DNA from 2 places in the Streptomyces bottropensis ATCC 25435 genome. Region 2 is predicted to be linked to the other one. Evidence: riboswitches for the same ligand, from Rfam matches in the RefSeq annotation. Region 2 holds a riboswitch; the other holds the start of a gene.
What was found. A riboswitch is a leader RNA that binds a small molecule or an ion and turns the genes downstream of it on or off. The one in region 2 is predicted to bind glycine.
Positions count from the first base shown of each region.

Region 1: it holds a riboswitch for glycine, as region 2 does, so the genes downstream of both, gcvT (glycine cleavage system aminomethyltransferase GcvT) here and gcvP (aminomethyl-transferring glycine dehydrogenase) in region 2, are expected to answer to the same signal.

Region 1 covers NZ_KB911581.1:1,846,153-1,850,466, forward strand. The annotation lists gene gcvH (glycine cleavage system protein GcvH) at 1-359, opposite strand, end outside; gene gcvT (glycine cleavage system aminomethyltransferase GcvT) at 484-1,611, opposite strand; glycine riboswitch at 1,647-1,769, opposite strand; glycine riboswitch at 1,770-1,866, opposite strand; gene STRBO_RS0108290 (AAA family ATPase) at 2,083-2,751, shown strand; gene STRBO_RS0108295 (enhanced serine sensitivity protein SseB) at 2,840-3,616, shown strand; gene STRBO_RS0108300 (enhanced serine sensitivity protein SseB C-terminal domain-containing protein) at 3,814-4,314, shown strand, end outside.
Region 2 covers NZ_KB911581.1:3,820,195-3,824,508, reverse strand. The annotation lists gene gcvP (aminomethyl-transferring glycine dehydrogenase) at 1-2,067, opposite strand, end outside; glycine riboswitch at 2,240-2,337, opposite strand; gene STRBO_RS0116870 (PRC-barrel domain-containing protein) at 2,461-2,829, shown strand; gene STRBO_RS0116865 (DNA polymerase IV) at 2,933-4,285, opposite strand.

The DNA of each region.
Region 1 (4,314 bases), 2.0 Mb from region 2:
GCGTACTCGTCGGCGGAGAGCAGGTCGTCCGGCTCCTGCGCGACACGTACCTTGAACAGCCAGCCGCCCTCGAACGGGGCGGTGTTCACCAGCGACGGGTCGTTGACGACGTCCTCGTTGATCTCGGTGATCTCACCGGACACCGGCGAGTACAGGTCGCTCACCGACTTGGTGGACTCCAGTTCGCCGCAGGTCTCGCCCGCGGCCACCGTGGAGCCCACGTCGGGAAGCTGGGCGTAGACGACATCGCCGAGCGCGTTCGCCGCGAACTCCGTGATGCCGACCGTCGAGACGCCGTCCTCGGCGACCGACAGCCACTCGTGCTCCTTGCTGTAACGCAGCTGCTGGGGGTTGCTCATGGCCTGAATTCTCCTGTACGCGGGGGAGTGGTGATGAAGGGGGGACGGCTGAAACCGCTGTTGAGCAGCGCGGATGTGCCGAGGGTCACGCTCGGTACGACTACGGGCGAACGCTACGAAGGTGTCACTTCTGCCGCTTGTAGAAGGGCAGCGCCACGACCTCGTACGGCTCGTGGCTGCCCCGGATGTCCACGCCCACACCGGCGGTGCCCGGCGCGGAGTGCGTGGCGTCGACGTACGCCATGGCGATCGGCCTGCCCAGCGTCGGGGAGGGCGCTCCGGAGGTGACCTCGCCGATCACCTGGCCGTCGGCGACGACCTGGTAGCCGGCGCGCGGCACCCGGCGGCCCTCGGCGACCAGGCCCACGAGGACGCGCGGCGGGGCCGAGGCGGCACGCTCGGCGGCTGCCGCCAGCGCCGTGCGCCCGACGAAGTCGCCGTCCTTCTCGAACTTCACGACCCGCCCGAGCCCGGCGTCGAACGGCGTCAACGCGGTGGACAGCTCGTGCCCGTACAGCGGCATGCCCGCCTCCAGGCGGAGCGTGTCCCGGCAGGACAGCCCGCAGGGCACGAGACCGACGCCCTCGCCCGCCTTGGTCAGCGCCTGCCACAGCTCGACGGCGTGCTCCGGCTTCACGAACAGCTCGAAGCCGTCCTCGCCGGTGTAGCCGGTGCGCGCGATCAGCGCGGGGACCCCGGCGACCGTGCCCGGAAGGCCCGCGTAGTACTTCAGACCGTCGAGGTCGGCGTCGGTGAGGGCCGCCAGGATGCCGGGCGACTCGGGCCCCTGGACGGCGAGCAGCGCGTACGCGTCCCGGTCGTCCCGCACCTCGGCGTCGAACCCGGCGGCACGCTCGACGAGCGCGTCCAGCACCACCTGGGCGTTGGAGGCGTTCGCGACGACGAGGTACTCCGTGTCCGCGAGCCGGTAGACGATCAGGTCGTCGAGGATGCCGCCGTCCTCGCGGCAGATCATGGTGTAGCGGGCGCGGCCGGGCTTCACACCGCCGATGTTGCCGACCAGCGCGTGGTCGAGCAGCGCGGCGGCGCCGGGACCGGAGACGGTGATCTCGCCCATGTGGGAGAGGTCGAAGAGACCGGCCTTCGTGCGGACGGCGAGGTGCTCGTCGCGCTCGGAGCCGTAGCGCAGGGGCATGTCCCAGCCTGCGAAGTCGGTCATCGTCGCACCGAGGGCACGATGCAGGGCATCGAGCGCGGTACGGCGCGATCCAGCGGTGGGGCTACTGCTCATCGGTTCTGCTCCCAGGGCATGACAGGCGAGGGCGATCCTCCCCTTCTGTCATCGGAACCTGAGAGGTTCACCGCGACCGCGCGTACCGGTGGTCGTGGTTTGCACCTTGGGTGGAGCCGGCCCCTACGGAAGAGGCGCGGCCCGCTTTTCAGATGTGCCTCGCCCGCGCGGTATCTGGGCCTGAGAGATTCAAGGGAGGGACTTGCTCCTTCGGCGCCCCAGCGAGACTGCTGGGAGCTCTCCCGCGCGGATTCAAGCGGCCGGTATGCAGTTGGCGCGCACATCATTGCACGCATCGACGCGGCGCGGCAGGGGGACCTTTCACAGGTAGGGGACGACGAGGGGAAGCGGACACAGTGGTTCGTAGCACTCTTGTGGCAGGACGAGGACCGAACCAGGAGGGATCGGGCATTACCTTTTCTTTACAATCTGTGGGGATGGGTCTCCATACCCCTGGGGAGGACGATCACGGTGAACAGGACCACGGCGTACGCGACCACTTCGGGCATCGCCATGCCCAAGCAGCCCGTCGTACCGGCCGGTGAGGCGTGCGGCCCGTTCCCGAGGGCGGTCGTCCGCGACCTCAGGGAGCGTGCCGGGCGCAGCCCGCACGGACTGTCCTTCGGCCCGCAGGACCTGGTGGTGGTGACCGGGCTCCCCGGCAGCGGCAAGTCGACACTGATGCGGCGGAGCGTGCCGGGCGTGCGGATCGACTCCCAGGACACCCGCGACCGGTTCGACGCGCGCTTCGCCCGCCACCTGCCGTACGCGGCCTACCGGCCCTTCGTGCGCCTCGCCCACTACGCGGGGCTGCGGCGCGCCCTGCGCTCGGGGGAGGGCGTCGTCGTGCACGACTGCGGGGCGCAGGCATGGGTACGAAGCTGGCTCGCCCGGGAGGCCAGGAGGCGGGGCGGCACCCTGCATCTGCTGCTGCTCGACGTGACACCCGGCGAGGCGCGGGACGGGCAGCGGGAGCGGGGGCGAGGGGTGTCGCGGTACGCGTTCGCGCGGCACCGGGGTGCCATGACCAGACTGCTGCGGGGGGTCGAGGAGGGACGGCTGCCGCAGGGGTGCGGGGCGGCGGTGCTCCTCGACCGGGCGGCGGCGGACGTCCTGAAGCGGATCGACTTCGTGGGGTAGCGGGGCGCCCCGGAGGGGCGCGCCCCCGGCCCGGAAGCAATTAAGGTGCAGGGACAACAGCATCACGGAGCAAAGCGGTAGGCAGCAGATGGACTTCCCGGCGGACTTTCCGGCACAGGCGCATCCCCACGGGCACGGCGGGTGGCCCGGCAACGAGCTGGAGGAGGTGCTGTCCGCGTCGCTCGGCGTGCCCCAGGCCGGGGCGCGGATCGTGGAGGTGCTGGCCCGCAGCTTCGTCTGGGTGCCGCTGCCGGAGGGCGGCGGCCCGCAGAGCGGTCAGCTCGATCTGCCCACGATGGAGTTCGACGGCCAGGCGTACGTGCCGGTCTTCACCTCCGAGGAGCAGTTCCGCCAGGTCGTCGGCCACCACATGTCGTTCACGATCGCCCCGGCCGTCGAGTTCGCGCGCGGTCTGCCTCCGCAGATCGGCCTCGCCCTGAACCCGGACGGCGTCGTGGGCATGCCCTTGCCGCCGCCCGCCGTGGCCGAGCTGTGCCGGGCCGGACGGACCCCGCTGGACGGCACGGCGAACGGTGCCCGCGTCCGTCTCTTCGAACCGGACTGGCAGGACGACCCCGTGGACTTCCTCGCGGCCGCCTCCGCCGAGTTCGCCGCGACCGGGGTGGTCCTCTCCGCCCGCCGCTGCCTCGCCACCATCGAGACCGCCGCCCCCGTCATGTTCATCGGCGTCGAACTGGCTTCCTGGGAGGCCGACCGCGGCCTCCCCCTGGCCGCCCTCGGCAGGGCCCTGGCCAGGACGCCGGTTCCCTGGCCGGTCAACATGGTCTTCCTGGACGTCGCCCAGGACCCGGTGGGGGACTGGCTCCGCGAGAAGGTACGGCCGTTCTACCAACAGGGCTACTGATCAGTGCTTCTCGAAGGGGCGCGGGGCAGTGACATCACGCGGCTCCGCCGCGTGGGCGCGACCAGCCACGACGCGCCCGCCCTCCGTGACGCACGACAACCCCCGAGCCCTGACCGGCTCAACCCGCACACCACCTAAGCTGTTTCCCACCACCAGGGTCCACCACCCATCACGGTCCACATCGAAGGGCGGCCAACGTGAGCGCGAGCGGCAGCCGCATCGCCACCGGGCAGGTCGAGCACATGCTGCGGCAGGTGACGCCCGGGCGTTACGACGCCTACGAGGCGCTGCTGCGTGCCCTCGCCACCCCGTCCTCCGGCCAGATCTGGATGCTGCTCTGGCACGGCCAGGGCGGCTCCCCGGACGCGCAGTACGGGAACATGGAGGTCGAAGGGTTCAACTACGCCCCGTGCGTGACCTCCGCCCAGGAGCTCTCCGCCAGTGGCTGGAACCGCAGTTACGAGGTGGTCGACGGCCTCGACGTGGCCCGCACCCTCTACCCCGACCACTACGGCCTCTGGCTGAACCCGCACGCCCCGGGCGGCGGCGTCGGCATCCCCTGGCTCGACCTGCGCCGGATCGCCACGGGCCTGGAGCGGCAGCCCGCCGGCCCGCTCCGGCTGTCCGAGCCGGCCATCGAGATCCCCCAGTTCTACGGCCTGCTGACCCAGAACGCGCACCGCACGCCCGCCGTGCGC
Region 2 (4,314 bases):
CAGCGCGTTGAGGTTGGCGCCGTCGACGTACACCTGGCCGCCCGCGTCGTGCACCTGCGCGCAGATGTCGGCCACGTGCTCCTCGAACACCCCGTGCGTCGACGGGTACGTGATCATCAGCACGGACAGCTCGTCGCGGTACTGCTCGATCTTCGCCCGCAGGTCCTCGACGTCGATCTCGCCGTCGTCGGCGGTCTTCACGACGACGACCTTCATGCCGGCCATGACGGCGCTCGCCGCGTTGGTGCCGTGCGCGGAGGACGGGATGAGGCACACCGTCCGCTGCTCGTCACCGTTCGCACGGTGGTACCCGCGCACGGCCAGGAGCCCCGCCAGCTCCCCCTGCGAGCCGGCGTTCGGCTGCAGGGACACCTTGTCGTACCCGGTGGCCTCCGCGAGCTGCTCCTCCAGTTCACGGATGAGCGTGAGATAGCCCTGCGCCTGCTCGGCGGGCGCGAACGGGTGCAGCTGTCCGAACTCGGGCCACGTCACCGGCTCCATCTCGGTGGTGGCGTTGAGCTTCATCGTGCAGGAGCCGAGCGGGATCATGCCCCGGTCCAGCGCGTAGTCCCGGTCCGCGAGCCGGCGCAGGTAGCGCAGCATCGCGGTCTCGGAGCGGTGGTCGTGGAAGACCGGGTGCGTCAGGTAGTCGTCCGACCGCAGCAGCGCCTCGGGCAGCGTGTCCGCCGCGGCGGCGTCCAGGGCCCCCACGTCACCCTCCACGCCGAACGCGGTCCATACGGCGCCCAGCTGGGCCCGCGTGGTGGTCTCGTCGCAGGAGACCGACACCAGGTCGGCGTCCACGAGGTGCAGGTTCACGCCATGTTCCCGGGCGGCGGCCACGACCTCACCGGCCCGGCCCGGCACCCGCACGGTCAGCGTGTCGAAGTACGACCCGTGCACGACCTCGATCCCACCGGCCGTGAGCCCCGCGGCGAGCACGGTGGCGTACCGGTGGGTACGCCGGGCGATGGTCCGCAGCCCCTCAGGCCCGTGGTAGACGGCGTACATGCCGGCCATCACGGCGAGCAGCACCTGCGCCGTACAGATGTTGCTGGTCGCCTTCTCCCGGCGGATGTGCTGCTCCCGCGTCTGCAGGGCCAGCCGGTACGCCTTGTGTCCGTCGGCGTCCACGGACACCCCGACCAGCCGCCCGGGCAGGCTGCGCGCGAACTTCTCCTGCACGGCCATGTAACCCGCGTGCGGCCCGCCGAAGGCCATCGGCACACCGAAGCGCTGCGTGGTCCCGACGGCGATGTCGGCGCCCAGCTCACCGGGTGAGGCCAGCAGGGTCAGCGCCAGCAGATCGGCGGCGACGGTGACGAGCGCGCCGAGCGCGTGGGCCTGTTCGACGACCGGCTTGAGATCCCGTACGACACCGGAGGCGCCCGGGTACTGCAGCAGCACCCCGTTGATGTCGCGCGAGGCGATGTCGGCCGGGATTCCCTCGCTCAGATCGGCGACGACGACCTCGACACCGGCCGGCTCGGCGCGGGTCCGGATCACGGCGATCGTCTGCGGCAGCGCGTCCGCGTCGACGAGGAAGAGGCCCTTCTTGTTCTTGCCCATGCGCCGCGACAACGCCATGGCCTCGGCGGCGGCGGTGCCCTCGTCGAGCAGCGAGGCCCCGGAGGTGGGCAGCCCCGTCAGCTCGGCGACCATGGTCTGGAAGTTCAGCAGGGCCTCCAGCCGCCCCTGGGAGATCTCGGGCTGGTACGGGGTGTAGGCCGTGTACCAGGCCGGGTTCTCCATGACGTTGCGGAGGATGACGGGCGGCGTGAAGGTCCCGTAGTACCCGAGCCCGATCATCGAGCCCAGCACCTGGTTGCGGTCCGCGAGGGAACGCAGCTCGGCGAGCACCTCGGCCTCGGTACGCGCCCCGGGGAGGTCCAGCGCCTCGGCGTTCTTGATCACGTCCGGGACCGCGGCCGCCGTCAGTTCGTCCAGCGAGCCGTACCCGACGTGCGCGAGCATCTTGGCCCGGGCCTCGGCGTCCGGGCCGATGTGGCGCCGCTCGAAGGGGATTCCCTGTTCGAGCTCGGAAAGCGGAATGCGATGGGCGGTCATTACGGAGGCCTCCTGGTCTGACACGACCTTCGAGGGGCACCACGGCACGGGCGCCCCGACGGCCTCCCCCTCTGTCATCTCAACCTGAGAGCTTCACCGGTCCAGGTACGGACCGGCTTTCACCGTCGGTGAGAGCGGGAGCCGTGGCACCCGCTCTGCTTTCCAGAGTGACCTCGTCCGTGCGGTACGTGGGCCTGAGAGATTCCGGGGAGGATTTGCTCCTTCGGCGCCTGCCGGATGGTGTCCGGAGGACTCTCCCGCACGGGGTCAGCAGCCGCTGCCAGCGTATCAGCGCGGGCAACGCACTGGTCTTCGAGTGGCCGCCGCTCCCGATGTGCCTTTTCGTAGTGTGAGAGACGATTCGCGACCCCTTGGCGACCACCTGGAGGGCCCGTGCAGACCGACATCGATCCGCGCCACCTGATCGGCCGCAAGGCGTTCGACCGCAAGGGAAGCAAGATCGGCACCGTGGATGAGGTCTACCTGGACGACGCCACCGGCATCCCCGAGTGGGCCGCGATACGCATGGGCTTCTTCGGTCGCGACGCCTTCGTCCCCCTGGAGCCCAGCGAACTGTACGAGGGCACCCTCCGCATCCCCTTCGACCGCGCCCTCATCAAGGACGCCCCCGACTTCGGCGTGGGCCGCCACCTCTCCCCCGAGCAGGAACTCCAGCTCTACCACCACTACGGCCTGGACATAGCCCCGCCGCAGCCCCTGGACCACGACTTCGGCGACGTGGCGAAGCGGGACGACACCTGAGCCGCTCCCCGCCACAGCCCCAGCCGCAGCCGCAGCCGCCACGAAAGCACCGGACGGCCGACGCGCCCTCACGCCCCCGGCGCCCCCGGCGCCCCCGTGGACCTCAGCCCAGCACCCCACCCGGCACCAGCGGCAACGGTTCCGCCGGCTCCAGCGCGGCGTCGTCCGTCCTGAACGTCCGCACCCGCCCCGGCCCCGCATCGAGCGGCGTCTCGAACCGCACGGTCACCCGCCCGAGCCCGCTCCCCTGCACCCATCCGTGCCCGTACTCGGCGTGCCGCACATCGTGCCCGGCCCTGAAGATCCGCTCCCCGCCCTCGCTCTCCTCCGCCACAGGCACCTCCACGCCGCCTCCGGCATCCTCCTCGACGAGCTCCGGCTCTCCCGCCGCCTGCGCGAACAGATCCTCCTGCGTGTAGTCGGCGAGCCCGCTCACCCCGACCCCCAGCAGCCGCACTCCACCCGTCGTGTCCACGGCCTCCAGCAGCCGGGCCGCGGCCTCGCGCACCACCGCGGGATCGTCCGTGGGTCCCCGCAACGTCTCGGACCGGGTCAGCGTCGAGAAGTCGTAGCGCCGCACCTTCAGCACGATCGTCCGCCCCGACAGTCCGGCCTCCCGCAGCCTGCGCACACAGCGGTCCGCGAGCCGCCGCACCTCCATCCGGACCCGTACCCGGTCGTGGATGTCCACGTCATACGTGTCCTCCACCGATACCGACTTCGTGTCCCGCTCGGCCACCACCGCCCGGTCGTCCCGTGCCAGCGCCATCGCGTACAGCCCGTGTCCGTGGGCCTTGCCGAGCAGTCGTACGACCTCGCCCTCACCCGCCTCCACGATCTCCTCGACCGTGGTGATCCCGGCCCGCCGCAGATGGTCCCCGGTCGCCGGGCCCACCCCCGGCAGGATCCGCACGGACATCGGTCCCAGCAACGCCCGCTCGATCCCCGGCTCGATCAGCACCAGCCCGTCCGGCTTGGCCTCCTCGGAGGCGATCTTCGCGAGCATCTTGGAGGCCGCGAGCCCGACGGAGCCCGTCAGCGCGGTCATGGCCCGTATGTCCGCACGCAACCGCTCCCCGACGAGCCGTGCCGACGCCTCGTCCGAGGCCGCGCCCCCGGCCTCCAGATCCACGAACGCCTCGTCCAGGCTCAGCGGCTCCACCAGGGGCGACAGCGCACGCAACAACCCCATGACCTGATCGCTGATCGCCCGGTAGAAGCCGAAGCGCGGCGTGAGATACGCGGCGTTCGGCGCGAGGCGGCGCGCCTGCGCCATCGGCATCGCCGAATGCACCCCGAAGACCCGCGCCTCGTACGAGGCGGTCGCGACCACCCCGCGCGGCCCCAGCCCGCCGACGACAACGGCTTTCCCCCGCAGACTCGGCTTCGACGCCTGCTCCGCCGAGGCGTAGAAGGCATCCATGTCGAGATGCAGGATCGTGGGCGCGGTTCTCACAGCTCCGATGCTGCCCTACGCCACTGACA